4 regions of the Oceanobacillus sp. FSL K6-3682 genome follow, and region 3 is predicted to be linked to each of the others. Evidence: riboswitches for the same ligand, from Rfam matches in the RefSeq annotation. Region 3 holds a riboswitch; each other region holds the start of a gene.
What was found. Region 3 has a riboswitch for S-adenosylmethionine ahead of MHH51_RS20615 (O-acetylhomoserine aminocarboxypropyltransferase/cysteine synthase family protein). Riboswitches for the same ligand answer to the same signal wherever they lie in the genome.
Positions count from the first base shown of each region.

Region 1: it holds a riboswitch for S-adenosylmethionine, as region 3 does, so the genes downstream of both, MHH51_RS03875 (YezD family protein) here and MHH51_RS20615 (O-acetylhomoserine aminocarboxypropyltransferase/cysteine synthase family protein) in region 3, are expected to answer to the same signal.
Region 2: it holds a riboswitch for S-adenosylmethionine, as region 3 does, so the genes downstream of both, metK (methionine adenosyltransferase) here and MHH51_RS20615 (O-acetylhomoserine aminocarboxypropyltransferase/cysteine synthase family protein) in region 3, are expected to answer to the same signal.
Region 4: it holds a riboswitch for S-adenosylmethionine, as region 3 does, so the genes downstream of both, MHH51_RS21065 (iron-containing alcohol dehydrogenase family protein) here and MHH51_RS20615 (O-acetylhomoserine aminocarboxypropyltransferase/cysteine synthase family protein) in region 3, are expected to answer to the same signal.

Region 1 is NZ_CP150263.1:748,128-756,011, forward strand. It holds partial or broken gene MHH51_RS03845 (LutB/LldF family L-lactate oxidation iron-sulfur protein) at 1-169, shown strand, start outside; gene MHH51_RS03850 (lactate utilization protein C) at 169-870, shown strand; gene MHH51_RS03855 (ChbG/HpnK family deacetylase) at 937-1,716, opposite strand; gene MHH51_RS03860 (PilZ domain-containing protein) at 2,084-2,746, shown strand; gene MHH51_RS03865 (GNAT family N-acetyltransferase) at 2,869-3,387, shown strand; gene MHH51_RS03870 (class I SAM-dependent methyltransferase) at 3,647-4,393, shown strand; SAM riboswitch class I at 4,742-4,845, shown strand; gene MHH51_RS03875 (YezD family protein) at 5,038-5,193, shown strand; gene ssuE (NADPH-dependent FMN reductase) at 5,389-5,937, shown strand; gene MHH51_RS03885 (O-acetylhomoserine aminocarboxypropyltransferase/cysteine synthase family protein) at 5,993-7,321, shown strand; gene MHH51_RS03890 (hypothetical protein) at 7,338-7,700, shown strand; gene MHH51_RS03895 (ATP-binding cassette domain-containing protein) at 7,728-7,884, shown strand, end outside.
Region 2 is NZ_CP150263.1:3,268,063-3,275,946, forward strand. It holds gene MHH51_RS16240 (class I SAM-dependent methyltransferase) at 129-695, shown strand; gene MHH51_RS16245 (hypothetical protein) at 717-1,106, opposite strand; gene MHH51_RS16250 (gamma carbonic anhydrase family protein) at 1,624-2,151, shown strand; gene metK (methionine adenosyltransferase) at 2,215-3,414, opposite strand; SAM riboswitch class I at 3,593-3,698, opposite strand; gene pckA (phosphoenolpyruvate carboxykinase (ATP)) at 3,881-5,467, shown strand; gene MHH51_RS16265 (ABC transporter substrate-binding protein) at 5,640-6,632, shown strand; gene MHH51_RS16270 (ABC transporter ATP-binding protein) at 6,645-7,451, shown strand; gene MHH51_RS16275 (ABC transporter permease) at 7,438-7,884, shown strand, end outside.
Region 3 is NZ_CP150263.1:4,236,732-4,244,615, forward strand. It holds gene cls (cardiolipin synthase) at 1-413, opposite strand, end outside; gene megL (methionine gamma-lyase) at 693-1,874, opposite strand; gene rarD (EamA family transporter RarD) at 2,114-3,037, shown strand; gene MHH51_RS20610 (hypothetical protein) at 3,412-3,591, opposite strand; SAM riboswitch class I at 3,754-3,851, shown strand; gene MHH51_RS20615 (O-acetylhomoserine aminocarboxypropyltransferase/cysteine synthase family protein) at 3,942-5,603, shown strand; gene MHH51_RS20620 (SGNH/GDSL hydrolase family protein) at 6,130-7,032, shown strand; gene MHH51_RS20625 (YpmS family protein) at 7,050-7,709, shown strand; gene MHH51_RS20630 (hypothetical protein) at 7,854-7,884, opposite strand, start outside.
Region 4 is NZ_CP150263.1:4,338,151-4,346,034, forward strand. It holds gene MHH51_RS21030 (ABC transporter permease) at 1-350, opposite strand, end outside; gene MHH51_RS21035 (aminoglycoside phosphotransferase family protein) at 438-1,376, opposite strand; gene def (peptide deformylase) at 1,409-1,966, opposite strand; gene MHH51_RS21045 (helix-turn-helix transcriptional regulator) at 1,950-2,150, opposite strand; gene MHH51_RS21050 (YibE/F family protein) at 2,405-3,508, shown strand; gene MHH51_RS21055 (YibE/F family protein) at 3,505-4,287, shown strand; gene MHH51_RS21060 (DUF308 domain-containing protein) at 4,589-5,107, shown strand; SAM riboswitch class I at 5,225-5,341, shown strand; gene MHH51_RS21065 (iron-containing alcohol dehydrogenase family protein) at 5,508-6,608, shown strand; gene MHH51_RS21070 (MetQ/NlpA family ABC transporter substrate-binding protein) at 6,632-7,447, shown strand; gene MHH51_RS21075 (glutathione ABC transporter substrate-binding protein) at 7,533-7,884, shown strand, end outside.

The sequences.
Region 1 (7,884 bases), 1.4 Mb from region 3:
AAGCACAAAAGTAGCGAGAACAGCATTAAAGCCATGGACAAAGGACGAGTATGTTGAAAACGGTCCTGGTCCATTAAAAGGATGGACAGATGTCCGTGACTTCCCTGCACCTGCCAAGCAATCCTTCCGTAGCTGGTGGAATAAACGTCAAAAAGGAGGAGAAGCATAATGACTATTCAAAATCGTGACTCCTTTTTAAGTAATTTGGCTGCAAACCTTGGCCGTCCGCAAAAAAGAGAAGCTGTGATAAGACCGGAATATAGTGTTCAGCCACAGCGTGAGGTTTTTAAAGATTATTCTACAGAACAGCTTATCGAAGTGTTAAAAGAGCATTGTAAAGTCATTCATACAGATTTTGTACGTACAGATAAAAGTGATTTGCAGGCGGCTTTGGTAAAGGTTTTGGAAGGATACGAGGCAACTTCTATTATTGCATCGAATGATAAGCGTAATCAGGAATACGGGTTGGACAAGACTTATGAAGAACTCTCAAAAGAAATGGATATCCATTTGTGGGATCCGAGACTTGGTAAGGAAAACCAGGTTATTGCGGAAAGAACAGATGTAGGAATTTCTTTTAGCGATATTACCCTTGCAGAATCAGGAACTGTTGCATTAATGACAAATAAGGATAATGGCAGATCCATCAGTCTGATGCCGAAATGTTATATTGCTATTATACCTAAAGAAACCATTGTGCCTAGAATGACGCAGGCAGCAAGTAAGATTCACAAGGACAATGAAAATGGTACTATTCCTCCTTCCAGTATTTGTTTTGTTACAGGACCGAGTAATAGTGCTGATATTGAAATGAATCTGATTGTTGGTGTCCACGGACCGGTTAAAGTAACATATATTGTAGTAAATTAATAAGGTTGGATTTTCATAGACAAAAGCTTCCCCACGACTTGGCTGGAGAAGCTTTTTTCGTTCTAATTACAGCTCTTTATAAGAAATTAAATCAATATGCTTTTCGTTTAATTGTTCCTTGACACGAATATCCGTCAGCATAGCAGCCTCCTGTGTCCGGGGAATCAACAGTGAAGAATGATTTAAAATATAATCATCTAAATAACCAGGATGAAAAATGAGCATGTCCACGCCATCTTCATGCAGGTTATCCAGCATTTTTTGCAAAGAATGATAAGGGTTATAATCTGCCTGCATACTTTCCATCATCAGATATACCTTCGTATCATTTACCATAATAAAGGAATCATTACTAGTAAGATCATTTGGGTTGGATCCTGCCGGTAACCCAGAATAAGTTAATCCATGTACCTCCGCAAAATGCTCTAATGCTTTAAAAAAGTTATCGCTTGCAATAGCATGACCTTCAAAATAATCCGGTTTCTTGCCGAATAATTCGATGAACTTATCATATTGTGCTTCAATTTCAATCAGTGCTTCTTCGAATACCACAAAATCTTCTTTGGCAGTACGATATTCTTTAGAGGATCTAAAATAACCATTTTCCGATACTAAAGACGGAATTTTTTCCGGATCAGCCAAAGGTCTGCCGGCGCAGATATTTGTATGCTGGCCGAAAGCAACAGGCTCCGCCTGGATTAAAGCTACTCCATGCTGTGTGGCAGGCATATTCACCATGACACCGACACTGGAGATTAAGCCATCCTTGACAGATTTTTCAATACCGTAATTTACTGCTTCCGAATACCCTAAATCATCAGCTCTAAACAGTACTTTTTTCTTCATAATTATCACTACCAATCTTTTTATCAATTCTTTTATCTTTAGTATATACGTTACGATAGCCATGACAACAAATCCAATTAAACAGCTGATATTTTATATCTAAATTAATAATAAAAATTAGAATTATCATTACAAAAATTCTAAAAAAACGTTATAATTAGGAAAAAGTGGTCCTGTCTAAAGACCTAATTTGAAACATGGATCGTAGTATAAATTAACTTTTTATTTATTTTGAGAAATTTATTTTTTGCAGGTTCTATAAAAAATACAGAAATTGGGTTTTTTATGACTTGAAATTTTTCTCGGATAAATTACATAAAATGAATGGATGGACAGTTAAGCATATGAAGAAAAGGGGCTAATTCTTATGAATGAACAAATTTATACGGAATTTTGGGATGGTCAGATGCTGGAGATTTTAACATCAGATAAAAAAACTTATTTTACTCAGCTTATACGGCATGAAACTGAATTGCTGATTCAAAGACCTGCAAATAAACAGAATGTACCCATGCTTATTGAAAATGACATGGATGTTACCGTTTATTTTCATGATGATGAAAAAGGACTGTGCAGTTTTGGCTCAAGAATAAATCGTCACGATAATGGGAAAATAATAATGACGAAACCATCGAGGGATTCAATAAAAGTAGTACAAAGAAGGCAATTTTTCCGAGTGAAGGCAGCTGTAGAAATGACTTTGATATTACCTTCTGCTGAAGGTTCAGATGAAGAAGGCGATAAGCTGAATGTTACTACCCATGATATCAGCGGGGGCGGAGCAGCTTTTCTTTCCGATTCTAAAATATTGGAAGAAGGAGACGCGGTGAAAGGTGTATTATACTTGAAGACAGATACTGAACAGAATAAAGTAGAATTTAAAGGGAAAATTGTTAACGTTATGAAACAGCATAATCAATTTTACAAAACTGCTTTACAGTTTATCAATATGAGAGAAGGAGCAAGGTCAAAGATTGTAAAGTTTTGTATCGTTAAACAAATTGAATTTCGTAATAAAGTCAAGGAATAGTCAGCAGATTAATGAGAAATAAACAAAAAAATTAGAATAGAAATATTAAATTTTTATATGAAAAGAAGGAATTTCTTAATTTTATGTCGAATATATAGCAAAGGATATAAGGAGGTAGATTTATGTCAGAAAAAGTTGGATCAATTAACCAAGACTTGGATGTGTATGTTGCGCAAAAAGAAGATATGAAGTCCATACTCCGGCTGTTAAAGGGTGTCACCACATGGTTAAAGAAAAGCCGTTTAAAACAGTGGGAGTTCCTTGATCAGGACGAGGAAGATCCAGAAGTAAGACAGTCTATTGAAGACGGGTCTACCTTTGTTGTGAAAGAAGGAGACAATATTATTGCTACATTTACATTAAACGAAATGCAGACTCCTTGGGATAAGAATATTTGGGGGCAATCCAGTGAGGATGCATTTTATATGCATCGCCTGTCAGTAGATCATGATCATATTGGACGGGGGCTCGGAAAACCGATTGTCGAATGGATGGAAGCTTATACAAAAACGCAGGGAATGCGCCGGATTCGTTTAGACTGTGTGGAAAGCAATAAAAAACTTAATCAAATTTATAGGGGTTTTGGCTATGATTATAAAGGAACCAATCATGACCATTGCAGGTATGAAAAAATTTTATAATTTGTGATAGCTGCTCTTTATCCTCTATATAATCATCTTCAGTGATTCGATTTAAATTATCTTCAAAAGGATTTTTTCAAGATATTAATTCTGACGGTATACCTTATCATATTTTAAATTTGAATAAGGTTGCTGTCAGGAACTACATAGTTTTGCCAATAACAAGCATGTTTTCAATAGATATGCTTTTTTATGTTTTAAAGGGTCTATTTGAACATGAATTTAGAGTAGCACTATATGTTGGAGAGGAAGTAAAGCAATGAAACAAAATAAATACGATGATAATCATTTTTTTCAAGCATACTCAGAAATGGACCGGTCTAAGAAAGGGCTGGAAGCAGCCGGAGAGTGGCATATATTAAAAGAAATGCTGCCAGACTTCAAAGGGAAAAATGTTTTAGATTTAGGCTGCGGATTTGGCTGGCACAGCCGCTATGCCAGAGAACAGGGAGCAGAATCTGTAATAGGAACTGATATATCTGAACGAATGCTCACACATGCAAAAGAACTGACCAATGATCCCGGTATTACGTATCTGCATCAGGCTATCGAGGATGTGGATTTCCTTGAAGAATCTATGGATATTGTTATCAGTTCACTCGCGCTTCATTATATCGAATCATTTGATAGTGTTTGTGAAAAGGTATATGCGATTTTAAAGCCGGGTGGAAGCTTTGTCTTTTCTGTAGAGCATCCTATTTTTACCGCAAGAAAAGAACAGGACTGGATTTATGATAAAACGGGTAAGGAGCCTTTACATTGGCCAGTGGATAATTACCAGATAGAAGGGAAACGGGAAGCGTCCTTTTTAAATGAAACGGTGACAAAGTATCATCGTACTGTGTCTACATTTATGAATGGTTTATCGCAGGCTGGATTTGAGATCTTGCGAGTGGAAGAATCCGTGCCTTCTGAGGAGATGCTTAAGAAGATACCTGAAATGAAGCATGAATTGCGCCGGCCGATGTTTTTAATGATTGCAGCAGAGAAAAAGGAGAAAAGCTAGAAAGCACTTTTGGCTTTTACTTAATGGAAAATGACAGTAAAGAAGTTACGGTGAGGCTCTTTTGGAAAAGTTATTTTAAATCTATTAAATAATAATGAAAGACTGGTCTACTATAGGTCAATGCTTAGAATAATATCTTAGCATTGGCCTATTTTAATGCAGGGGAAATTAAATTAATCTTTAAGCAAGGACTTTTCTATCTATAAAGTGGGGAAGATATTGGTGCACTTCCTTAGCTGCACTGCAGGCAGCCATAACATTAAAAATTTCAAAAGTTTAAAAATAAGGATTGACATTCCCAAAAATAGTATGTAAACTAATAAACACAATTAAACCACTCGGAATAATATCTTATCTAGAGAGGCGGAGGGACTGGCCCGAAGAAGCCTCGGCAACAGACTTACGCAAGTACTGTGCCAATTCCTGCAAGTGTTTAGCTTGATAGATAAGAAGAGTAAGTGAACCATATTGTTTCAACCCTTTTCTTATTTAGAGGTGGGATTTTTGTTTTTTTAATTGCTGATTGGGCTACCAAAGGCATGTGTGTTTGAGCTCATGATTTGAGAGATTTCGCAATGTGGAAAACAGAAGTTTAATGAATTTATTTATTTTTCATGACATTTCTTAAATAGGGGGGAGCTGGCTTGGGAAAGATTGATGATGTAAAATTGAACCATATTTTAAAAGCATTGAAAGAACTGGAATATGGTTCAGTAGTTATTACCGTGCATGACGGAAAAATTACGCAAATAGATACGACCGAGAAGAAGCGTTTTTCCTTAGTGAAAAATCATTCTTAAAAAATTAATATTATGTATGCCCATTAGACAACTAAAGGCATCTTCCATTTTGATAATATATGTTATCGGATGAAAGATGCCTTTTTATTTTTATAAAACTGTTTAAGGGTGTTCCTGTAAAAGTACCATGAAGTTCAGGTTTCTAAAATTATACTAAATACGAATATACAAAAATGAATGGAAAGGATGAAATAGATGAGTGAGATTGTCGTACTATCAGGAAGTCCCTCTGAAGTATCCCGTTCAAATGCAGTTTTAAGGTATATCGGATCCACACTTGAGGAAAAGGGTTTTTCAGTAACACATATATCTGTCAGAGATGTACCCCAGGACGTATTATTTAATGGGGAATTTAACAGTCTTGTTATTCAAAGAATAACTTCTCTTATCAAAGAAGCAAAAGGAGTTATCGTTGGAACACCTGTTTATAAATCTTCTTATTCCGGGATTTTAAAGGCTTTAGTAGACTTATTGCCGCAGGATGTATTGGAGGATAAGACGGTCTTGCCATTAATGACAGGAGGGAGCTCCTCTCACTTACTGGCGATGGAATATACATTAAAACCGTTGCTGGCTTCTTTAAAGGGAATGAATTTAAAAGGTGTGTATTTTGTTGATAGTCAGATTGATAAAAGAAATACTGCTAATCCTATTGTACACACAAATGCGCTGGAGCGATTAACGAAGCAGGTAGAGTATTTTACAAAATCAATTAGTAAAAAACAGATGAAAATCTTACTATAAAAATATTTTTAAAAATTATGAATTATAGGATGTGTAAACAGAAAGGAGAAGAGCAATGAGTTTTGAAGAGCAAGATACACCGAATTTTAATACAGTTGCACAGCATGGAGGCCAGGAATCAGATTCATTAACGCATGCAAGGGCAGTGCCGATTTACCAGACAACATCTTATGAGTTTGAAAGTCCGGATCATGCTGCTTCTCTTTTTCAGATGCAGAAAGAAGGATATATCTATTCTCGTAACGCGAATCCAACCAATCGTGTTTTAGAAAAAAGATTAGCCGGTTTAGAAGGCGGGGTTGATGCCTTTGCTGTTTCTTCCGGACAATCCGCCATCACAATAGCTTTATTAACACTTGCCAAAGCAGGGGAGGAGATTGTAACAACAAATGCATTATACGGTGGAACATATAATCTTTTCTCAGAAACATTTTCACGCTTTGGAGTAAAGGCTCGTTTTGTAGATGGCACAGATATTGAGGAAGTAAGAGGTGCAATAAATGAAAAGACAAAAGCTGTTTTTACAGAGTCAATCGGTAATCCGGGCTTACAGATTGCTGATATAAAAGCACTTAGCAAGGCTGCTCATGACCATGGCATTCCACTAGTTGTTGATGCCACTTTCACTACGCCATACTTACAAAAGCCAATCGATTACGGAGCAGATATTGTCATTCATTCTGTCACGAAATTTATTGGCGGAAACGGAACAGCGATTGGCGGAATTATAATTGATGCCGGAAGCTTTGATTGGGGTAATGGAAACTTCCCTGAATTTACAACTCCAAACAGAGCTTTAAATAATCAATCGTATGTTGAACTGCCCAGCGCAAGTCCGTTTATTGCGAAGGCCCGCTTTGAACTCGGGCATAACCTTGGGACGGCGTTATCCCCTTTTCATGGCTGGTTATTTATTCAGGGATTACAGTCATTATCTGTTCGAATGAGACAGCATGTTGAAAATGCTCAGGAGGTTGCTGAATATTTAGCGAATCATCATCTCATTGCATGGGTGAATTATCCAACGTTAGAAGGGGATTCACAGTATGAACTTGCGAAAATCTATTTGCCAAAAGGGGCAGGATCTATTTTTACATTTGGAGTAATAGGTGGATATGAATCTGCGAAAATCTTTATCAACTCTGTGAAATTACTTTCTCATGTGGCGAACGTTGGTGATTCCAAAACACTTGTAATTCATCCGGCGAGTACAACACATGCAAGGTTATCACCTGAAGAAAAGCTCACAGCAGGAGTTGAAGAAGAACAAATTCGATTATCAATAGGGCTGGAAGATGTTGAGGATATCAAAGCGGATATCGACCAAGCATTACAGAAAAGCGTTGAAGCCAGTTTCGTAGAGGAAGTAAATCCATTTAATTAAACAAGGAGAGGAAAACATGCTTATTGCTGTTGTACTAAACGAAATAAAATTAATTGTACCCATTGTTGAAGGGGAAACGATCCGTATCTTTGACTCTGAGAAAAGCACATATAAAGATTTTGAAAATCCGGCAATTCATCTAAAAGAAGGAAGACGAGGGGCAGCTTTAAAATTTGCTGAAGAAAAAGGTGCAACAGCATTTGTCTCGCCTCCACAAACATTCTGTGAATTATCCTATGAGAAGGCGAAACATGATGGAATCCGATTTTTTCAATTGGAGCAAACCATTTCATATGAACAATTTGTAAAAAAGCTTACATCTAATCAATTGGGCAGTCAAACAGAATTACCGGAAAATGAGATTGCTCCAAGCTTTTAATAAGAGGGATACAAAGGAGGAAACGCAGTGGCTCAAAATGCAGGTGTTGAGTTACACATTAATCAACTGGAGAAATCATACGGTCACTTAGCGGTTTTACGAAAGATTGATTTAAATATCAAGTCTGGTGAATTTGTGGCCATTGTTGGAAAGAGCGGATGCGGCAAAAGTACATTGCTTAGAC
Region 2 (7,884 bases), 970 kb from region 3:
CTTGGTTTCCGCTTAAAATTTTTGCTTTCTTTCCATTTTGGGAGCAGAGGTCATATAGTCAACTACACTGTGATAAATGATGATATTTTGAACACTTGAGTCAGAAAAGTACATAAGGAGACAGCTACATGCTATTAAATATTTTAACCTACGCACATACCCTATTAAGAGAAAGTCTTAAAGAAGGAGATATAGCAATTGATGCCACTTGTGGAAACGGTCATGATACATTGTTTTTAAGTCAGACAGTTGGATCTGCAGGCAAGGTTTATGGATTCGATATTCAAGAGCAGGCTATTCAAAAAACACAAGAAAAGCTTCAAGAAAATAACTGTCATAATGTATCTTTAATTCAAGACAGCCATGAAAAGATTCCTGAATATATTAAAGAAAACATTTTCGGCGGAGCTATTTTCAACCTTGGTTATTTACCAAAAAGTGATAAATCTATTATTACAAAGCCCCATTCTACTCTTGCAGCTATAGAAGCTATATTGGAAAAGCTAAAAACAAAAGGTCTGATTATCTTAGTTATATATTACGGACACTCCGGCGGATTGGAAGAAAAAGAAGCTGTTCTTTCTTACACTTCGCAATTAAATCAAAAAGAGTATCAAGTACTCCAATACAAATTTATTAATCAACAAAATCAGGCTCCATTTTTAATCGCTATCGAAAAAAAGAAACGCTCCTGAATCAGGCGTTTCTTTTGATTATTAAGCAATCCCTAAAAATAATAATCGGAAGAATAAATTTAAGAAATGTCCGGTTGTCATGATAATAAATATAATAAGTGCAATCATGAGAACGCGGCTCCGCAGTGTTTTATATTTCTTCGGATAGGGAATCCAAATATAAGCCGATACAATCATCAGTGGAACTGAATACAAGTATCCGAATACGTAAACCCATTGTTGCAGTGCAGAAATATCGAATAGTTCAGAGTTCTGCAAACTGCTTAACTCCGTAATATACCCAATTGCAAAAATAATCGTTAACAAAATAATATAACTGTACGTTGTTACGCGCAGCCATTTTTGTTCATCACTAATCAGTATATAAACACCAATAAAAAATAAAATTCCTATGACAATTTGAATTAACATGAAAGTACAACCCCATTTTTTACCGATAAATCAGTTTTCTCTCTGACAGGCCAAAAGTTCATTTTCAAAGAAATACTTTTACTTTAAATGTTCGCCTGTTTGAATAATATTTTAATCATTGATAGATTAGACCGATTTATACAATTACTTGTCCCAGTAATAACTGAAACAACTGCCGGTTTCCCCATCTCCAAGATTACGAATGGAATAAACCAAGATAGCATTTATCTATTTATTTATCACTATCGTTATGTAACCAGCTTATTTATTCTACCATAAAAATATTCGTATCTGTAGAGGTTATACAGAAATAAATATACATTCAAACTTATTATTCATAAGAAATAAGCGGTTTAGAATATATGCCTATAACTTAAAAAATCGTTTTAAAATGGTGTAAATATAAATGATTACCCTTTCCATAAACAGCTGAAAATCATCTGTTTTTCAGACTTCTTTCCAGAAAATATTTCCTCTGATATACTTTAATCATTATAAATTAATTGGAGGAATACAGATGATTGAATCTTATAAAGGAATCTCTCCATCTATTGATCCTGCTGCATTCATTGCAAAAAATGCTGTGATTAATGGTGATGTAACAATTGAAGAAGAAGCAAGTATTTGGTTTCATACTGTTATCCGGGGAGATGTCGCCCCTACAAAAATTGGTAAACGGACAAATATACAGGATCTTTCTATGCTGCATCAAAGTCCAAATATGCCGTTAATACTTGAACATGATGTAACAGTAGGTCATCAGGTGACCTTGCATTCAGCAACTATACGCCATCATGCACTTATCGGTATGGGTTCCATTATTTTGGATGGTGCAGAAATTGGAGAGCATGCATTTGTCGGTGCCGGGAGTCTGGTGCCTCCAGGGAAGAAAATACCTCCTAGAACCTTAGCAATGGGCAGGCCTGCTAAGGTAGTCCGTGAATTAACGGATAAGGATTATGAAGAAATGGAACGTATCCGCAAATCCTACGTGGAAAAAGGACAGTATTATTTAAGAGAAACATCAATGGGGATGGATAAATAGCATCACTACCATCTTGATTGCATGTAAAAAATGTCAGGCATCCTCAGATACCTGACATTTTTTTTATTTAGCAGTTAAAGCTTTTAATTCTTCCACTTTATCTGTTTTTTCCCACGGGAATGTAATATCTGTGCGGCCAAAATGACCATAAGCAGCGGTATTTTTAAAGATTGGTCTTCTCAAATCCAGCATACGGATAATACCTGCTGGACGCAAATCGAATAACTCGCGCACTGCTTCCACTAATTTTTCTTCACTGACGAGCCCTGTGCCAAATGTATTAATCGAAATAGAGACCGGCTGTGCTACACCAATAGCATAGGCTAATTGAACTTCACAGGAATCAGCCAGACCTGCAGCAACGATATTTTTAGCAACATAGCGTGCAGCATAAGCAGCAGAACGGTCCACTTTCGTTGCATCTTTCCCGCTAAAGGCTCCACCGCCATGTCTTGCATAGCCTCCATATGTGTCAACAATGATTTTTCTTCCTGTTAAGCCGACATCCCCTTGTGGTCCGCCTAATACAAAACGGCCAGTCGGATTAATGAAGTATTTTGTCTTATCATCCAGTAATTCACCTGGTACAACAGCTTCTACAACATGTTTAATAATATCCGCTTCTATTTGTTCATTTGTTATATCTGGATGATGCTGTGTAGAAACAACAATAGTATCTACACGTAACGGCTGATCATTTTCATCATACTCCACCGTTACCTGAGTCTTTCCATCAGGACGCAGGTAATCCACAATTTTCTCTTTACGGACATCTGCTAATCTTCTGGATAAACGATGAGCCAAAGAGATTGGCAGAGGCATAAGCTCTTCTGTTTCATTGCAGGCAAATCCAAACATCAAGCCCTGGTCTCCAGCTCCTATTGCTTCAATTTCCTCTTCAATTTCCTGTCCCTGCCTTGCTTCTAACGCTATATCCACACCTCCAGCAATATCAGGAGACTGCTCATCAATAGCAGTTAACACTGCACAAGTTTCAGAATCAAAACCATATTTTGCTCGGGTGTATCCAATATTCTTTACTGTTTCACGTACAATTGCAGGAATATCTACATACGTACTTGTAGAAATCTCTCCGGCAACTAAAACAATTCCAGTTGTAACAGTTGTTTCACACGCTACTCTCGCATTTGGATCCTTCGAAAGAATCTCATCCAGAATAGCATCAGAAATTTGGTCAGACATCTTATCCGGATGCCCTTCAGTAACTGACTCAGAAGTAAATAAACGACGATTTGCAGCCATAAGGCTAACTCCCCTTTTCCTTGTATGTTACGGAACTCTGTTTCAATGTAAATCTATCATTCCACCCAATGTGGTTTCATTTTTTATGCAAACTTTTAATATATTTAAAAAGTCTCCTAAAAACAAAAAAACCTCTCCTTCAAAATACATGAGGAAAGGGAAACATATTGGCCTTTCGCTCTTATTGTTCAAGGAATGATCCTTGCATCAGGTTAGCACCTTTCACATTATGTGAGGTTGCTGGGCTTCATCGGGTCTGTCCCTCCACCATCTCTGAATAAGAGTATCCGTTCAATAATTAGATTAACGAAACAAGCCTCTCCTGTCAACCCAATTACCCTATGTAGCATAAAAAATATTTTTTCATAAAGTAGTATGGACTATTATATTTAATGTGTTATACTAATAAACATATTTTAAGGATAAAATGAATTCTATACCATTAAAAGGAGTGAATAATTGTCTTATGAAAATATTGCGGAGAAGTATTCTGGAGGAGTTCACTTCAACAAATATTTACAGCAACTATTCTGTAGGCCAACTTATTGAAAAAATTATCAATCGTGATGAAGCGAAATTGACAGCTACTGGTGCTATCCGTGCTACCACTGGAAAATATACAGGACGTTCTCCAGAAGATAAATTTATTGTAAAAGATGCCTTATCAGCAGATAAAGTAGACTGGGGAAATGTCAATCAGCCAATTGATGAGGATACCTTCAATCAGCTGCTTGACAAAGTGATTGCATATTTAGATAACAAAGAAGAAATTTTTCATCTCCAGGCCTATGCCGGTGCAGATGAAAAGTATAAACTGCCTATTCAAGTTATTAATGAATATGCTTGGCACAATTTATTTGCAAGACAATTATTTATTCCTATTGAAAAAGAGATGGAGCAATTGCACGAAGCTGATTTTACAGTAATCTCTGCTCCCGGTTTCAAAGCCAATCCTGAAGCAGACGGTACAAATTCAGAAGCATTTGTTTTAATTTCTTTTGAACAGCGCATTGTACTTATTGGAGGAACAGAATATGCAGGAGAGATAAAAAAATCAATCTTCTCTGTAGTTAATTTCCTTCTGCCTGAGCAAGATGTCCTGTCCATGCATTGCTCCTCCAATGTAGGAGAAGAAGGCGATGTAGCTTTATTTTTCGGATTATCCGGAACTGGAAAAACTACACTCTCAGCAGATGTTGACAGACGATTAATCGGAGATGACGAACATGGCTGGAGTGAAGATGGCGTATTCAATATTGAAGGTGGCTGCTATGCAAAATGCATCAATTTATCGGCAGAAAAAGAGCCGCAAATTTTTGATGCTATCCGCTATGGATCTGTTTTAGAAAATGTAGTATTAGATGAAGATACGCGGGTCCCTGACTATGATGATACTTCTTTAACCGAAAACACACGTGCTGCTTACCCATTAGAAAATATTGATAATAGCCTAGAGCCTAGTGTCGCTGGACATCCAAATACCATTATATTCTTGACAGCGGATGCATCAGGAACCTTACCGCCAATCAGTAAACTGACAAAAGAACAGGCAATGTATCATTTCCTGAGTGGATACACCAGTAAGCTGGCTGGAACAGAACGTGGTGTGACAAAGCCTGTTGCAACATTCTCAGCATGCTTCGGTTCTCCATTTTTACCGTTAAATCCGTCAGTATATGCAGAAATGCTTGGAGAAAAAATTGATAAATTTAATGCCAATGTATTTCTTATTAACACAGGCTGGACTGGTGGTGCTTACGGGGTTGGAAACAGAATGAAGCTCTCCTATACCCGGGCAATGGTCCATTCAGCTTTAATTGGTGAACTGAATAACGTGGAAACAACAATAGATGAAATTTTTGGATTAGCCATTCCAAAATCGATTCCAGGTGTTCCAGATGAAGTTCTTGTTCCTAAAAATGCTTGGGAGGATAAAGAAAGCTATGAAACAGAAGCAAAGGTACTGGCTGGCAAATTCCATATGAATTTCGAGAAATTCACAGAAGTAAGTGAAAACATAAGAAAAGCTGGACCACTTTATAAATTAGTATAATCATCTCCTCTATAAAAGGGTAAACTCAAGATAATGAGTTTACCCTTTTTCACTTTTCCTCTCCCTGTAATTATCCGCAGCCTATTTATCCTAATTTATAGGCGTTCACACAATCATCCCGCCAATCATATATTTATAGAAGATGTTCAAGATCAGTTTTTGAGAAAGGAAGATGAAAGTGAGAAAACTTTCCTGTTTCATTTTATTAATAAGCTCTCTTCTTCTAATTAGTGCTTGTAATCAAAATAAAGTGACTAAAATAGATCTTGCGGAAGTAACTCGTTCTATTTTTTATGCACCGCAATATGTCGCTTTAGAAAAAGGCTTTTTTGAAGAAGAGGGGCTGGAGGTGGATTTACAAACAACTTGGGGTGGAGATACAACGATGACAGCACTTTTGTCTGACAGTGCTGATATTGCTCTTGTTGGTTCCGAAACATCTATCTATGTCTATGCTCAGGATTCCAGAGACTATGCTGTGAACTTCGCCCAGTTAACCCAAACGGACGGCACATTTTTAGTAGCCAAAGAAGCAGATGAAGACTTTAATTGGGAGGATTTACGGGACAGCAATTTTCTCGGACAGCGTGTTGGCGGAATGCCGCAAATGGTTGGAGAATATGTCTTGAAGCAGCATGATATTAATCCCCATGAAGATTTAGATTTAGTTCAAAATATTGACTTCGCTAATATTCCAGGTGCTTTTGCCAGTGGTGATTATGAATACGTTCAATTATTTGAACCTACAGCAAGTATTTTTGAAGCAAATGGTCAGGGACACATTATTGCTTCCTTCGGCGAAGAATCTGGTCAGGTCCCATATACCGTCTTCATGGCAAAGGAAAGCTTTTTAGATGAAGAGGAGGAAACTGTTAAAGCATTCACCAGGGCAATTTATAAGGCTCAACAATGGGTGCAGGAGACAGACTCATTAGAAATTGCCAAGGTAGTAGAGCCTTATTTTGAGGATACAGATGTAGAAATGCTCGCAAATGCAATCGAGCGTTATAAACAGCAAGGCTCCTATGCTACATCTCCACTGCTTGAAGAAGCTGCCTGGGAAAATCTGAAAAGCATTATGGATGAGGCCGGTGAACTCCCTGGAGATGCTCCATATGAAGATCTTGTTAACACTGATTATGCTGAGCAAATTATTGAAGAATAAAGGAGGGTAAAGATGTCTTATCTAACATTAGATGGAGTATCTCATTATTACTTCTCCAAAAAGCAGTACACAGAATCATTGCACAATATTTCTTTCTCTGTTAAGAAGAATGAATTTGTTGCTTTACTCGGCCCAAGCGGCTGTGGAAAATCAACATTGCTTTCGATGATTTCTGGAATGCTCCAGCCTGCTGAAGGTGAGATTTTAATAAATAATGAAAAAATAGAGATTAGCGATTTAGAAATTGGCTATATGCTGCAGCAGGATTATTTATTTCCATGGAAAACCATTATAGATAATGTACTCTTAGGACCCCAGATTAGAAAAAGACAGACAAGTGACTTAAAACAAAGAGCAATAGCTCTCCTGGAGGAAGTTGGACTCGAAAATGTGGCTGATAAATATCCAAGTGAATTGTCCGGCGGGATGCGGCAGCGAGCTGCTTTAATAAGAACGCTTATCACGGAGCCGGAAATTCTATTGCTGGATGAACCTTTTTCTGCACTCGATTTTCAGACAAAATTAAAACTGGAAGTATTGGTATCCGATTTACTTAAAGCTTATCAAAAAACGGCTATACTGGTAACACATGATATTGGAGAAGCAATTTCTATGAGCGACCGGATTATTTTAATGTCCTCGAACCCTGGTGCTATTGCTAAAATATACGATGTACCTGTTGAATTAAGGGATGAATCTCCTTTTCTCGCAAGGAAACATCCTAAATATGGACGGCTGTTTGACAAAATCTGGGCTGACCTAGACCAGCAGAAGCATACGGTAAAACCGATAGAGGAGAATGCTTATGAACGGTCCTAAGTTATTTGCAGCTTATCAGCAAAAGTTAAAAAAAGAAGCAAAAATTGTACTGACCTGGCAGCTCTCCATTCTGATTCTTTTTTTCGCCTTTTGGGAAGTAGCCAGCAGATTGTATTGGATTGATCCGCTTTTATTCAGCTCTCCCAGTCGTGTATTCAGCTCTATATGGAGCAGACTTATACAAGGTTCTTTACTAGGCCATATTCAGATTACACTGCTCGAAACCATACTCGGCTTTTTAATAGGTACTATTGCCGGAATCATCATAGCTTCCATGCTTTGGAGTTTTCATCGTTTTTCAAAAGTCATGGATCCTTATCTGGTTGTCTTTAATGCTATGCCAAAGGTTGCACTTGGACCAATACTTATTGTAGCTCTCGGTCCTGGCTATTTATCAATTATTGCGATGGGGTTTATTATTTCTGTTATTGTC
Region 3 (7,884 bases):
ATGTCTTCCAAAAGCGCTTCAAATTTTTCATGACCGTCTGTAAGAATATCTACTCCATTGTTTTCTGTATAAACAGCATTATCATTACGAAGATGAAGATAGACCAAATCCTGATGGCTTTTTAAGTCTTCATGATTTAATTGGAAGGTGTCATCCTCAATGGCATTAATTTGTTTTTGTACAGCCTTTTTCACATCCATCCGGCTCCGCTGATCCCATTTGAATATACGGCGATTGCTGATAGGTCGTCCAAAAATTAAATAAAGAATAAATCCTAAAACAGGAATAAACAATAGTACCATTACCCAAGCCCAGGAAGAAGTTGGATCTTTCCGCTCCAAAAAAATAATGGATATAGCTAATGCAATATTTATAATAAAAATTAATCCAATAACTATTGAGTAAACACCCATATATCCTGCTCCTATCACTTCATCTCCAACAAAAAGGGAGTTCTGCTCTTATAATAGCACAAAATAAAATTTCGTTCAGTGAAAGCCCCTTTTCTCCCATTTAATTGGAATTGTAAGTACGCTTTCTCAAAAAAAAGTTGTCAGCTTGAATCAGGAGAATACCCTCTTCTGTACCCTCCTGCCTTAATGGAATTATTTTCCTGATTATCCAAAAGCGTCAGAGGATAGCTTCTGGTAATTCCTCAGTTGTCACTATTCCCCAAAAACTAACAGATTATTTTAGCGATTCAAAGCTTGATCCAAGTCTTCCCAAATATCCTGCCACGCTTCTATTCCTACTGATAATCGTATCAAAGAGTCTGTGATTCCCATTTTCCGGCGTCGTTCATCAGGAATCACCGCATGTGTCATTGTAGCCGGGTGCTGAATCAATGTTTCTGTATCGCCAAGACTTACTGCAATGCTGATAAACTGCAGTTTATTAAGAAAGCCCTGTGCTTCTTCCTTCCCTCCATCAATCTCAAAAGAAAGAGTTCCTCCTCCCGATTTCATTTGCTTCCTCATAACAGAATATCCCAATGCATCCGGGTCACCCGGATAAAATACCCGCTTAACCTTTGGGTGCTGTTTCAGCTTTTCTGCAATTTCTAAGGCATTATCAGAATGCCTATCCATTCGAAGCGGTAATGTCTTTAACCCGCGAATAACCAGCCAGGCGTCGAATGGTGACAGCACACCGCCAATATCCTTTTGCGTGGTTGCTGCAATTTGCTCCATTAATTCTTTTTTCCCAGCTGCTAACCCTGCAATTACATCACCATGCCCGCTTAAATATTTCGTAGCACTATGCACAACAACATCTGCTCCTAATTCTATCGGACGCTGTAAATACGGTGTGGAGAATGTATTATCTACCACGACGAGAACATTATGCTTCCTGGCAAGATTTATTACAAGCTCCAAATCAATTACTTCCATTGTCGGATTAATCGGTGTTTCAATATAAAAAACCTTTGTCTCCGGCTTGATTTTAACTTCTATATTTTTTACGTCAGACATGTCTACATAGTCTGTTTGGATATTATACTTTTCATCCATCATAGACAGTAAACCAAAAGTGCATCCATATAATCCAGACGAGCAGATAATATGGTCATTTGCTTTAGTGAGAGCGATTAAAACTGCTGAAATTGCAGCCATCCCCGAAGAAAATGCCAGCCCTTTCTCCGCCTTTTCAAGTGCTGCCAGTTTTTGTTCCAGCACCTGCACAGTCGGATTGCCGATACGCGAATAAACATGTCCCTCTTCTTCTCCGGCAAATCGTGCCGCTCCCTGTTCCGCTGTATCAAAAGTAAATGTAGAGGTTTGAAAAATTGGCGGTGTTAAGCTGCCGAGCAGTTCTTTTGAATCATACCCCTCATGAATTATTGCTGTTTCCATATGTTTAAACTTTTTACTCATTTATTCTCTCTCCCATCCTTTATATAGATGATAAATTCTGATGAGTCTATACACTTATAATAAAGTATTCCTGTTCTGTTGGAAATGTTTCAGGTTCATAAATTTACCTGACTTTATTGAACAGAGGTGTTCTTGTTATGAAAATAAGTATTAACTTATTTAAAAAAGCCATTGATTCCTTCCTGATAAAGTTTTACTATTAGATTTAGTTTGATTTTTTCAGAAGGTAGGAATAAAAGATGGAAAATAAACCTTTACAGCAAGGGGCGATTATTACCTTTGTTGCTTATTTATTATGGGGGATATTCCCAATATATTGGAAGTTTCTCGATAATGTCCCTGCCGGTGAAGTACTTGCTCACCGGATTGTGTGGAGCCTGGTATTTATGATTTTCTTAGTACTTGCTACTGGCAACTGGCGGCATTTAATGGAAACAGTACAGCTGTTGAAAAAGGATAGAAAGAAAGCACTTGCTATTATTACAGCTTCTATTGTAATATCCATCAACTGGTTCTTGTTTATTTTTTCTGTACAGCACGGGCATGTGCTGCAGGCCAGCTTAGGATATTATATCAATCCTCTGATCAGTATTTTATTGGCGGTCTTTGTATTGAAGGAAAAGACAACCAAAGGACAAGTTCTGTCCTTTATTCTCGCTGGTATCGGTGTACTTTATTTAACTTTAAGCTATGGCGTGTTTCCCTGGATTTCTCTATTATTAGCGATGAGTTTTGGTTTTTACGGACTCATTAAAAAGACAATAAACCTCCATGCTATGTATGGACTTACTATTGAAACACTGGTCGTTGCACCGATTGCATTATTATACTTGATATTTATTCCATCAGAAGGGTCATTTACTTTTTCTCCCCTGTTTGCATCAGATAATCTATTATTAATTGGGGGCGGTATCGTAACTGCAGTTCCTTTACTGCTATTTGCAGCGGGGGCCAAACGGATTCCATTAGCAATGGTCGGATTTTTGCAATATGTTGCACCGACGATTATGTTCTTCTTGGGTGTGTTCTTATATAATGAAACATTTACGGTACATCATATGATTACATTTGCCCTTATTTGGATAGCTCTTATTATCTATATGGCAAGTATTTATCGGGATGCACCGCGTGCAAGAAACAAAGCTAAAAATGAAAAAGCTTAATGAAAGGGTATTTTAAACCGGACGAAGAAAAGATCCTTTTATAGGTATAAAGATTTAATTATCCGAAATAAGCTTAACTAATGTGTTCATAGCTATCCAAAGCAACAGGGAATGAAAACTCCACTATTAGTTGCATACCAAATTTATAAAGCTGCTCCGATTAATTATATTGGGGCAGTTTTGTTATTTATTGCTGTTTTTCTTTTCATTTAATACAGGAAAATACTATTTTAGCCTACCCTTAATCCAGAATGCACCTTTCCGAAAGAATCCAGCTATTAAATCCAAATGAAGAATATATCTTATAGTAACGATAACCATTCTCCTTGATATAATTATTTAAAATAATCAGTACTTTTATAACATATAGACCATCAATAATATTTTTCCTTCTCTAACAATTCTTTATTCTCTATAGTAAATAAATCGGTTCTCTCTTCGACTATATCTAAAAGGATGCTATCAGGCAGTTGCGTTTCAAAATGAAAGGCTAAAAAATTTTCAAATAAAATATTCAACTGCTTCTCTTGCACAGTTATTACCTGCATTTCCATTTATGAATTCTCAAAATCTATTTGATAGTTCAAAATTTTACTCATCAGTAATCCCCTTCCATCCTTTTTTTAAATGAAACTTTATTAATTCATAGTAAACTACTTGACATTTAATCTCTATAATTATATACTCTCTAGTAATTTCTAAATATTTAGCATAATCTCTTATCAAGAGCGGCGGAGGGAATAGGCCCTGTGAAGCCCGGCAACCTGAACAAAAACTGGTGCCAAATCCTACAGATTAATCTGAAAGATAAGAGAGAGTTCCAAGTCGATGACAAGAGCTCTCTTCTTTTAAGAAGAGGGTTCTTTTTAGTAACAGAGGATATATCTAAAAGGGAGGAAATAAAATGTCAAAACATTCAATCCAGCAGGACGAGACAATTTTATTACATGGAGGCCAGGTTCCTGATCCAACAACCGGGTCCCGGGCAGTGCCTATCTATCAAACTACTTCTTACGTATTCCGGGACACGGAGCATGCACAGAATTTATTCGGGCTGGCAGAGCCGGGAAATATATACACACGAATTATGAATCCAACTGTAGATACATTTGAACAGCGGATTGCCCAATTAGAAGATGGTGTTGGAGCTTTAGGAGTAGCATCGGGGATGGCAGCCATTACCATGGCAATTCTCAATATTACACGTGCCGGTGATGAAATTATTGCAGACAGCAATCTATATGGCGGGACGTATAATTTATTTGCCAACACACTCCCCCGCTATGGCATCAATGTAAAATTTGTAGATGGAACAGATCCTGAAGCAATTGAAGCTGCGATTACAGATAAAACAAAAGCAATCTTTGGTGAAATCATTACTAACCCGAGCCTATATGTTTTTGATATAGAAACCGTTGCGGACATTGCCCATAATCATGGTATTCCTTTAATTATTGATAATACTTTCGCTACACCTTATGTTGCAAAACCATTAACATGGGGTGCGGATATTGTTGTGCATTCTGCAACGAAATGGATTGGCGGACATGGTACAACTATTGGCGGTATTGTGGTTGACAGTGGCAGATTTGATTGGAACAACGAGAAATTCCCAGATTTTATCGAGCCGGATGCAAGCTATAATGGCTTAAAATATGCTGACTTAGGACCGGCTGCTTTTATAACAAAGCTGCGTGTCCAATTATTACGTGACATCGGACCTGCTCTAAGCCCGCAAAATGCCTTTTTATTACTTCAAGGATTGGAAACCTTACATTTACGTATCAAAAGGCATAGTGAAAATGCAGAAAAGCTGGCAGCCTATCTGGAAAAACATCCTGCTGTAGAATGGGTCAACTACCCCGGGCTGGCATCACACCCATCTCATCAGCTTGCCGGGAAGTATTTAAATGGCGGTTTTGGTTCTGTTATTACCTTTGGCATTGAAGGAGGCCGGGATGCAGGCCGTATCTTGATTGATAATGTGGAACTCTGGTCTCACGTTGCCAACGTCGGCGATGCAAAATCACTTATTATTCACCCTGCTTCTACGACCCATCAGCAATTAACAGATGAGGACTTGGCAAAAAGTGGTACTACAGAAGAATTGATTCGTCTATCCGTCGGTCTGGAAGCATTTGATGATATTGTAGCTGATCTGGAACAGGCAATAGATAAAGCGACCGGAAAATCGCATGGCAGTCAGAAATCTGCGGAAGAAATAGCAGTGAAAAACTTACTGCAATCTCCATTTGACCGCAGTGAAGGTGTCCGTAAAAAACGCATTGTAGCTGTCGGCATCGCGGATGACGATATTGCGCCTCTTTATAAATTAGGCTATGAGGTTATTCCCACAACAGATATAGATGAGGTAACAACAGATATACTATCCGGGGCTGATGCAATTTGGCTGCAGGAAGGTAAGCCGGCACCAGAAGAAAATGCAGCTTATCAGGGAACTATTTTGTTCACAGACACAAGCTCTGAAGTAACATCTGAAGTATTTATTCTTTCAAATATTCAGCCGGCACAGTTTGCTCTGGAATTACGCAGCTTCAGAAATTAGTTAAAATAATTATACAGTATCCGCCTTTCTTCTATTAGAACATTTGATGTTTTATCGTGAAGAAAGACGGGTACTTTTATGTTATAATGAGGTTTAGTCACGTCTTCTACATAAAATTAGAAGGCGTTTTTCATTTAAACCTGTTTATTATTTATAATCCTTGATTAAAATAGGAATATAAATAAAAACATCTACTCTACCAAATTATTTTACAAATACGTACACATCAAATAAACTTTTTACATGTATGTTCAAAAATCAGCTGATAAGGGCTGCTCGATTACGTACTGGGGATGAAACCGGACTAGGCTTCGGTTACTTGTCCTGTGGGGATAGCAAGCTGACAGACTTCTCCGTCTTGTGGTAACCCTGTGTTGCCTGTAACAATACAGGCTATCTAAGCAAAAGCTCCTTCCCCTGCCATTTTTTATTGGACTTTTTGAACATTTTCTTTACGTATTATTAAGTAATTTTATTTGTTCCAACATAAACTAGAAGAAAAGAACACGTAGGTGTAATCATGAAAATGACCAAAAAAAGATGGCTTATTCTCATTAGCTCCATTCTTATTATCATTATAGCTGTTTTTTCGATTTTACAGCTGCCATATTTTCAATTAAGCTCTGAACAACGGGAAAGAGAAGAAGCTCTTAGAGAACAAATCACGTCTGAACCAGCAGAAAATGGCGAAGAAGATACAGAAGACGACAGCGAGGAAGTTATGGGAAACGCGGACGAACAAGAAAATGAGGAAATAGCTGTCGATGAGCCTTTTGAAAATACATTCGAATTTGCTTCTGAGGAAAATGTGGATATCGTTGCTCTTGGTGATTCACTGACCCAGGGTGTAGGAGACGATACAAATCAGGGGGGCTATGTCGGGATATTAGACAGAACACTTCAGGCACTTGATACAAATGTCCATTTTGATAACTTTGGAAAACGTGGAAACCGCTCCGATCAGCTGCTCACCCGTCTGGAGGAAGAGCCTGAATTAACGGATGCTTTAGAAGAAGCAGATATTATTATCATTACCATCGGTGCTAATGATATTATGCAAGTGTTAAAGGAAAATATTATGGACTTGGAGATCAGCTACTTTAACGAGGAACAGGCTTTCTACGAAGATCGTCTCAGCGAAATATTTGATAAGCTTCGTTCCATTAATGCGGATGCCTCTATTTATCTATTAGGTATTTTTAATCCTTTTACAAATTATTTTGAGGACATTCCAGAATTGGACCAGATTGTCGCTGATTGGAATACTATAGGAAGAGAGACAGTCAATCAATACGAAGGCAGCACCTTTGTACCAATTGATGATTTATTTGAAGACGAGACTGCAAATTTATTTTCAGACGATAATTTCCACCCTAATTATGATGGATATTATCTAATGGCTGAACGTATTCTGGAATATTTTAATTAAGTTGGGATGAAAACATAATGAGAGTAAAGAATAGACAAATAAAAATAAATAATAAATGGAAAGCCGGTTTTCTCGGTCTTCTTATCTTTAATGCAGCTATCTTACTCCTTTTGCTGGCGCTTATTTTTTGGCCGGTTTCTAAAAATGAGTTCCCGCAAAATTCTGTAATAGACGAGCAGGAAAGCTCTGAGTTTTACATTCAGACAACAAAGCAAAACTTAAATAATTTAATCAATGCTTATATTGAGAAATTACTTGAGGGGACGGATCACCATTACCGTATTTTTCTTGAGGATGATGTGCATCTGATGGGTGAATTGCCTGTCTTCTCTTCCACAGTTCCTCTTTCTGTCCGTTTTGAACCGATTGAGCAGACAAACGGTGATCTGGTTTTACAACTGAAGTCTATCTCTGTTGGACTTTTAGAACTGCCAAACAAAAAAATTATGGAATACATGGATAAATTTTTACCAATGCCTGAATGGGTAACGATAGACCCGGACAGCCAGGAAATTTATGTAGCTGTTACAGATATGAATTTACAGGGCAATTTCGATGTAGCTGTACAGCATATGGATCTAGAAGCAAATAATATTACCATGAAGCTGGTCGTCCCTTATGAAACACTAGGCATTCAGGATTTCTCGAGAGAAGCAATGCAAAATCTATTTGAATAGAGTAAAGAACAAAGCACGGAGCCTCAACTTAAGAAGCTCCGTGCTTTGTAAAATAATATTTTAGCAGATTCAGTACTTCCTTATTACGGGAAAAGTAAAGGAAGTACAAATGCCCGGGTTCTTTAAGATTTTTTATCTCAACACCTATAAATTAGAAATATAAGATAATGATGGC
Region 4 (7,884 bases), 100 kb from region 3:
ACATCCGGCATGATAAAGGAAGATGGATCTACTGCAAAAATATATACATTTTCTTTTTTATCCCCGTTACTGGCAATCGCACTCAGCTGAGATAATTCGGTATATTCATCAACGCCGCTCCCATCAAAATCATCCTTGGACAGGATAGATTGCTGCAGCCGCAAATCCGATTCTTCTGTCAGAATAATCCCATCTGCTTCCCATTTATCAACAGCTTCACGGTTTAATTGCTCTAATCCATTTGCCAGCCCTGATAAAAAGAAAACCAGGTAAGAAATAAGCACCAAAACACCAATAACCAATGTAAAACGCAGCTTGTTATTCCTTATTTCGTTCCAAGCTAAAAACATAAATTCACTTCCCTTTGGCTTCATTACAACACAAATACCTTTGCCTATTCCCTTTTTATAGTGTGTTTAACCCGATATCATAAAGATTTAGTTTTCAAGATCTGTTAATTCTTTTAAGTAACCAATAATTTCATCTTTATCCTTTGTACTAAGCTCTTCATATAACAGCTGCTCGGTAAACTCCCAAATATCTTCAAGTTTCCTTTTTAACTGATAAAAAGTGAGAGCATCTTTATTTATATGATAATTTTTATGATATTTCCGATAAATTTTCATAAATTGCTTGAAATACGGCTCACTTGTCAGAAACATCATGTCTGCTTCAGCAGGAGCCAGTTTTAAACCCTCCCAATCGATTACCAACAGGTTCTCTGCCTGCATTAAATTCCAATGATGAAGGTCCGTATGGCACAGCACCCTGTTTAATGAGGCAGATTTCAGTTTTGCTGAGAGCTCTTTTACGTTAGTAATCCACTTGTTTATACGCTCCTGGTTCTCATGCAGAAATAAATGCAATTCTTTTGGAACATGCTCCTCACTGTAATCGAGCACCTTTTCCAATTCTCTTATAAAGGGTACCTCAAAATCTTCTGTCAGGGCTCCTGTTGGAAAAGGGATTTCCTCACCAAATGAATGAAGTGCAGCAATGATATGTGCCAATTCTTCTGTCTGCTGCTCTGTTAAATCCTGTTCACCAATTGTCTTCCCATTAATAAAAGGATACAGTAAATAAATATTTTCCTCATCGTCACATTTGTAGTAGCCTTCCTTTGTCTGCATCGGAACAGGAATTCTACCTTTTAAATTACTGTTATGTTCTATCCATTCGACTATCGGAACATATTGATCAATCAATGCAGTTAATTTTGGTGTCGACGCCCGGTTCTTTTCATATACCTTTAAAAAATAAACAGCTTTACCTGCTTTTATCTCAAAAGCAAGCGATGCCCATCCCCCTTGTTTGGATTGTATTTGTACCGGGTGGACGTCATATTCTTCTTGTAACATGGCAGTAAATTTGTTCATTTCCAAACCTCTTTTCCGAGAATTTTGTCCTCCTATTGTAAATTCAAAAATGGTTTTTCTTTATCAATACGGTCAAAAAACATAATTCCATCCAGATGATCCATCTCATGCTGAACTAGAATAGCGCTATATCCTTTAAAGGCATAGGTATGCTTCTTTCCTTCTATGTCAAAGGCCTGCACCTTTATTTTTTCATAGCGCAGCACATGCCCGCGTATTTCTCTATTTACAGATAGACATCCCTCTCCCTCCGGAAGGTAGATTGTATTTGCAGAATGGCTGATCAGCTTAGGATTAATCAGCTTTAATTCTATTGTTTCACCCTTTTCCGTCTGGTAAAGTGCTGCAAACATTCTTTTGTTGATACCCACTTGATTCGCTGAGAGCCCAGAGCCTGGCCTTAACTTATATTTCCTTGCCAGTTCAGGATTCTGACTGTTTTTTAAATAGGTCAGCATACATTCCAGTTCTGTTTTCGTTTCTTCCGTAACAGGCATGCGCACTGGATCCAGCTGTTTTCTTAAAATAGAAGCTCCTTCTTTTTTAATGTCTTTCATTGTAATACGGTACCCTTTATGGAATTTCGTCATAAATAAACACCTCTTCCAGATTTTTATCCAGCGCTCTGGATATTTTAAATGCCAGCACTAAAGCAGGGTCATATTTATCATTTTCAACACAGTTAATTGTTTGTCTGGAAACGCCGCAAAGAAGAGCCAGCTTTGCTTGAGTTATATTTGATTGCTTCCTTATTTTTTTGATAAAATTTTTCAATGTTCAAGCTCCTTTTGTCAAAAGTATTTGACAAAATTATAGCATTACTCCCTTCATAATGTCCAAAGCCTTGGACATTATGAAATACCCTCCTCCTTTTGGTACATACTAAAATAAGAAGGTTATGCATCTCCCCTTTGCTTTATACCGGAAAATTTTTCGAAGTTGTATGTATCTCCTTCTAATTAAAAGTGTTATCATAGTATATGTTTTCAGAAATACAAATAGGAAACCCTATTTTTGGAGTGATCACATTGAAAGCATGGTTAAAAAACCGGACAAAAAGCCAAATAATTACCGTTTGTTTATTACTGATCGGTTTTATTGCGTCTATGATTTTTATCAATAATAATTATGATTTATATGATAGAACGATTGTTCAAATAACCGATGTGCAGGAAATAAATAGAGAAGATCAGGTTGATACACATGGAAATAAAGACGAGCATGTTACACAGCATATCGTCGGGGAAGTAAAAAATGGACCTGATAAAGGAAATTTAACTGAATTTGACAATGAATATATCCAGTCCCTGGCATTGGATTATGAACTGGCTGCTGGAGACGAGATTTTTCTTGCCCAGGATGGCGAGGCCACTGGTGATATCAAACGGGATAAATATTTCATATTTGTAGCATGGATATTCCTGGCTATTTTATTAGCTGTCGGTAAATCCAGAGGAGCTTTATCTGCACTCAGTCTGCTCGTCAATGCAGTCATCTTATCGGTTGCTTTAGATATTTATATTCAACATCCAAGCATCAGCTTGTCGCTCATTACATTAATCAGTATCATCATTTTTACGGTGCTGTCTTTACTGATGGCAACAGGCTTTAATGAAAAGACCTATACAGCTATTCTCACGACACTGATTGGTACAGGTGTATCTCTGGTTATTGCTTATGTAGCACTACAGTTCACTGCTGAACAGGGCTTACGCTATGAAGAGATGGCATTTCTAACCCGGAATCCGCAAACTATCTTTATGGCAGGACTTTTGATTGGCTCATTAGGAGCCGTCATGGATGTTGCTATTACCTTGTCTGCTTCCATGTTTGAAATGTATGAGAAAAATAATCATATTAGCCTAGAAACATTAAAAAAAGCCGGATATGAAATAGGCAAGGATATTATGGGTACAATGACAAATATTCTATTTTTTGCCTATGTCAGCGGATCGATTCCAATGCTGTTAATTTATTTTAAAAATGCAGCTCCATTCGGTTTTACTGTATCCATGAACCTTTCTCTTGAATTAGCACGTGCTTTAGTTGGCGGAATTGGTATTGTCCTGACTATTCCTATTGCTGTGTATATATCTATTTTCTTCATCCGCAGAAAGCAGGCGAAATTATGAATGTACTCGTATTACTGGCAATCGTATTATTTGCACTAATGGCTTGGGTTGGCGGAATGAAGGGTGTTCGGTCCTTTATCGCACTCTTTATTAACTTTCTCATTGTTCTGATGGCTGTTTTCGTCATGAATGACCCGTCCGGAAATCCGATTATTATTGCGCTTATCGCGGTCGGCTTTATCAGCGCGGTCAGCCTCTTCTTCATTAATCAGGTAAATAATAAAACAATGCTTGCTTTTTTAGCGACGATTGCAACGACGGTTATCTTAATCTTTTTCATTATTATTCTGACCGAACAATCCATGATTTACGGACTCGGAGAAGAAGAGTCTGGCGAAATAACCACGTTCAATGTGCATATCGGTCTTAATTTTGTTCAAATTGCTACAGCAGTTATTCTGATGAGTACCATTGGAGCAATTGTGGATACGGCCATTTCCATTACCTCTCCAATGCGTGAAATTTATGAGCAGAATCCGGAGATTTCCAGAAAAGATTTATTTTTAGCGGGTATCCGGATCGGCCGAGATATCTTAGGGACAAGTACAAATACATTGTTCTTTGCCTTTTTCGGAGGCTATATGGGGCTGTTAATCTGGTTTAAGGATTTGGATTACTCGGTAGGCGATATTATGAATGCGAAAGTGTTTAATGATGAATTGCTGACAATCTTTATTTCCGGTGTCGGAATCGCCCTGGTTATTCCAATTGCCGCTCTGATGAGTGCGTATTATTTGAAGAGAAAAAAGAAGGATATCGTGTTAGAGGATAATGAATAAACAAAAATATAATCTAGTTATAAGAGAGCCTAGCCGCTGCAAAATCAGTGTCTGGGCTTTCTTATATATTTTATATTATAAAAATTGAATTATCCTTCTTGAAAGAAAACTTTCAAAGTCTCTCACTCAAAAGTACCGAAAATCACTACCATTGCCAGAAAATTCATTATGAACAGCAACACTAATCCAGTTTAGGTTACATACGTTTTTTTGTTTAAATGTAAATATTAAATCTATTTATATAGTAAAAACATGATTTTTACATTAGAATAAAAAAAAGACATAAGGGAGGCCAAACTAAATGATTAAAGACTTCAAAGAAAACTTTCAACGTCATGCGATACTCCGTGCAGTTATATTTATATTCATCGGTGCAGCTATTTTTATTAATCCAAATGGATTCTTGCATTTTGTGGGTTATTTGATTGCAGGGTATCTAACTTTACTAGGTGTTATTAAAATATATCAAAGCTACAAATTAAAACAACAGACCGGCACTTATGATATAGGTTTAGCAGGCGGCATTCTTTTAATTGTATTGGCTGCTGTCTTCATTTACTTTGCACCAACACTTTTCTCGATTTTACCGTTTTTATTAGGTTTAGCGATTATCATCAATGGACTAATGCAACTGATTGTAGCCTTGAATATAAAAAGTACTGGCTGGACTATTTTTTGTATTCTCCTCATGGTTGGAGGAGCTGTTCTTGTTTTTAACCCTTTCAAAAGCACGCTTATACTATTTCAAACCTTTGGCGTCATTCTGACATGTATAGGAATCTCTGAAATTGTGGGACATTTTCAAAATAGAAGAAAATAATAGATATTAAAGATGTAACTTATTATTTCTGCTTATATATCTATATTTAGCACTCTTTCTAAAGCCATTGACTTTTCATATATTTCATATTAAGATATAACAACAGTTACATAAGAACTCTTATTGAGAGTGGCGGAGGGACTGGCCCGACGAAGCCCGGCAACCTTTCTAGAATTCGTTCTAAAAAAGGTGCTAAATCCTGCAAAGCGCATTATGCGCTTTGGAAAATAAGAGAGGACGTTTAGTAAATAAACTTTTTCAACCTCTCTAGAGCAAATAGAGAGGTTTTTTATGTAACATTTAAAGAGGTTGTTCAAAAAGTCCAATAAATATAATACGGTGAATTTCTCCGTACTTTTTGAATTCTATTTAAAGTTATTTTAAAAGGGGACATCTTATCATGCAAATAGCTACTATAAAGGGCTCACCAGGCCATTATCAAATTGGTGAAGGTGCTCTGAAACACCTTGCAGAAAACTTGAATGATCTGCATGTGGAACGAATTGCAGTCGTTACCGGCAGAACTGCCTGGGAAAAGGCAAAACCATATCTTTCAGCTGCAATTACAGATAACATAAAAGAGAAAGATATACATTTTGCAGATGGGCATTGTACTGTCGAACGAACCAGCAGACTTGCAAAGATTTATCAGGAACAACAGGTTGATGCTGTCATTGGTATTGGCGGCGGAACAGCTTTAGACATAGCGAAAGCATCCGCTATAAATGCACAAATAAAAAGCATCTTAATCCCAACCATTGCAGCAACTTGTGCAGCATGGACCCCGTTAAGTGTCTTTTATCAGGAAGACGGAGCGCATTCTCATTATACAGAATTTCCTGAGACCAATACATTGGTCATAGTAGAACCGGCAATTATCGCAGAAGCTCCTGTAAAATATTTAAAAGCAGGGATTGGCGATACGTTGGCAAAATTCTATGAAGCCCGTTCTTTAGTGGAAGCCTTCTATCCTGCTGGTACACTTCCAGTCTGGCTGCAAATTTCTCAGTTCGCAGCCCGTTCCTGCAAAGATATTTTGCTTGCTGACAGTAAAGCAGCAATTAAAGCTTGTGAAAATAATCAGGTGACAGATGCACTCATTCGCGTTATTGAAGCCATTATTGCAACAGGTGGTATGGTTGGAGGCTTTGGCGGGAAAGCTGGACGTATTGCCGGTGCACATTCTATTCATAATGGTTTAACAGCAGCACCGCAAATCGCTGATTCCCTTCATGGGGAAATCGTATCCTACGGTATTTTAGCTCAACTTGTCATAGAACAGGATATTGAAGAGCTTCATATGCTCTTGAATTATTATGAAGCATGGGGCTTTCCAACAAGCTTGGCAGACTTCTCCATACAGACAGATGATCAGGAGCTGTTGGAAGCTATTGCGAAGAAGGTTACCCGTGAAGAGGAATCTATTCATTTGATGAAGAAAGAAATCAATGCAGATAAAGTTATTAGTGCATTCTTACAACTTGAAGACTATTCAAAATAAAAATGAAAGTAGGAAGATCTATCATGAAGAAATATTTACTTAGTATTACAGCTTTATTACTCGTTTTCCTTGCTGCCTGCGGCGGAGATGACGAAAGCGGCAGTGAATCAGACTTACTTGAGGATGGTGTACTGACAGTCGGTGTAACAGCCGGGCCGCATGAAGAAATTGTTGAAAAAATAGCTGAAATTGCAGCTGAAGATGATTTAGAGATTAAAACGGTTGTGTTTAGCGATTATGTCATGCCGAATGTTTCTTTAGACGAAGGTGATATTGACATCAGCAGCTTCCAAACAGAACCTTTTATGGACAGTATGGTTGAAGAAAGAGGCTTAGATATTGTTAAAGTAGCAGATACTGTAACTTTCCCGATGGGGGTTTATTCTGAATCTGTTGATTCGCTTGAAGATATTCCAGACGGTGCAACATTAGGTCTTCCTGGAGACCCTACCAACAGCGGACGTGCTTTATTATTATTTGAACAAGCTGGACTTATCAAATTAGAAGAAGGTTTAGGTGTTAACGCAACAGTAAATGATGTTGTTGAAAATCCAAAAAATCTTGAGCTGCTTGAGTTAGATTCTGCGCAAATACCAAGGCAGCTTGGTGAAGTAGATGCAGCGGCAATTAATTCCAATTTTGCAATTGAAGCTGACCTTTCCCCTAAAGATGATTCTATCTTTATTGAGCAAGACTCTACCTTTGTTAACTTAATTGCAACCCGCACAGAAAATAAGGATGATGAAGTAGTTCAGCAATTTATTGATCTTTACCACACAGATGAAGTAAAAGAATTTATTGAAGAAAACTTCGACGGCTCTGTTGTTCCAGGCTGGTAAAATCAAATAATTTAAGTAAGCTGAAGCCTGATTATTACAATATAATCAGGCTTTAAAGTACAACATGGAAAAGGAGAAACATCTTATGAGAATACAGAAAAAAATATATGTGCTCGTATTTATAGCTCTGTTGAGCCTCGTTTTGGCTGCTTGTGCCAGTGAGCCAGATAGTAATACGAATGAATCTGACAGCAACGATTCAGCTGGAGGAACAAAAGGCGGTGATTTAACCATTACCACACCTTCAGATGCTGTTTCACTTGACCCGGCAGCGTCCAATGACACTCCATCCAGTGATGTACAGCGAAACATTTTTGAAACACTCGTTACCCAGGATGAAAACATGGAAGTTCAGCCTTTGCTTGCAGAGGAATGGGAGCAAATCGACGATACTACGTGGGAATTCAAGCTGCGTCAGGATGTTAAATTCCATGACG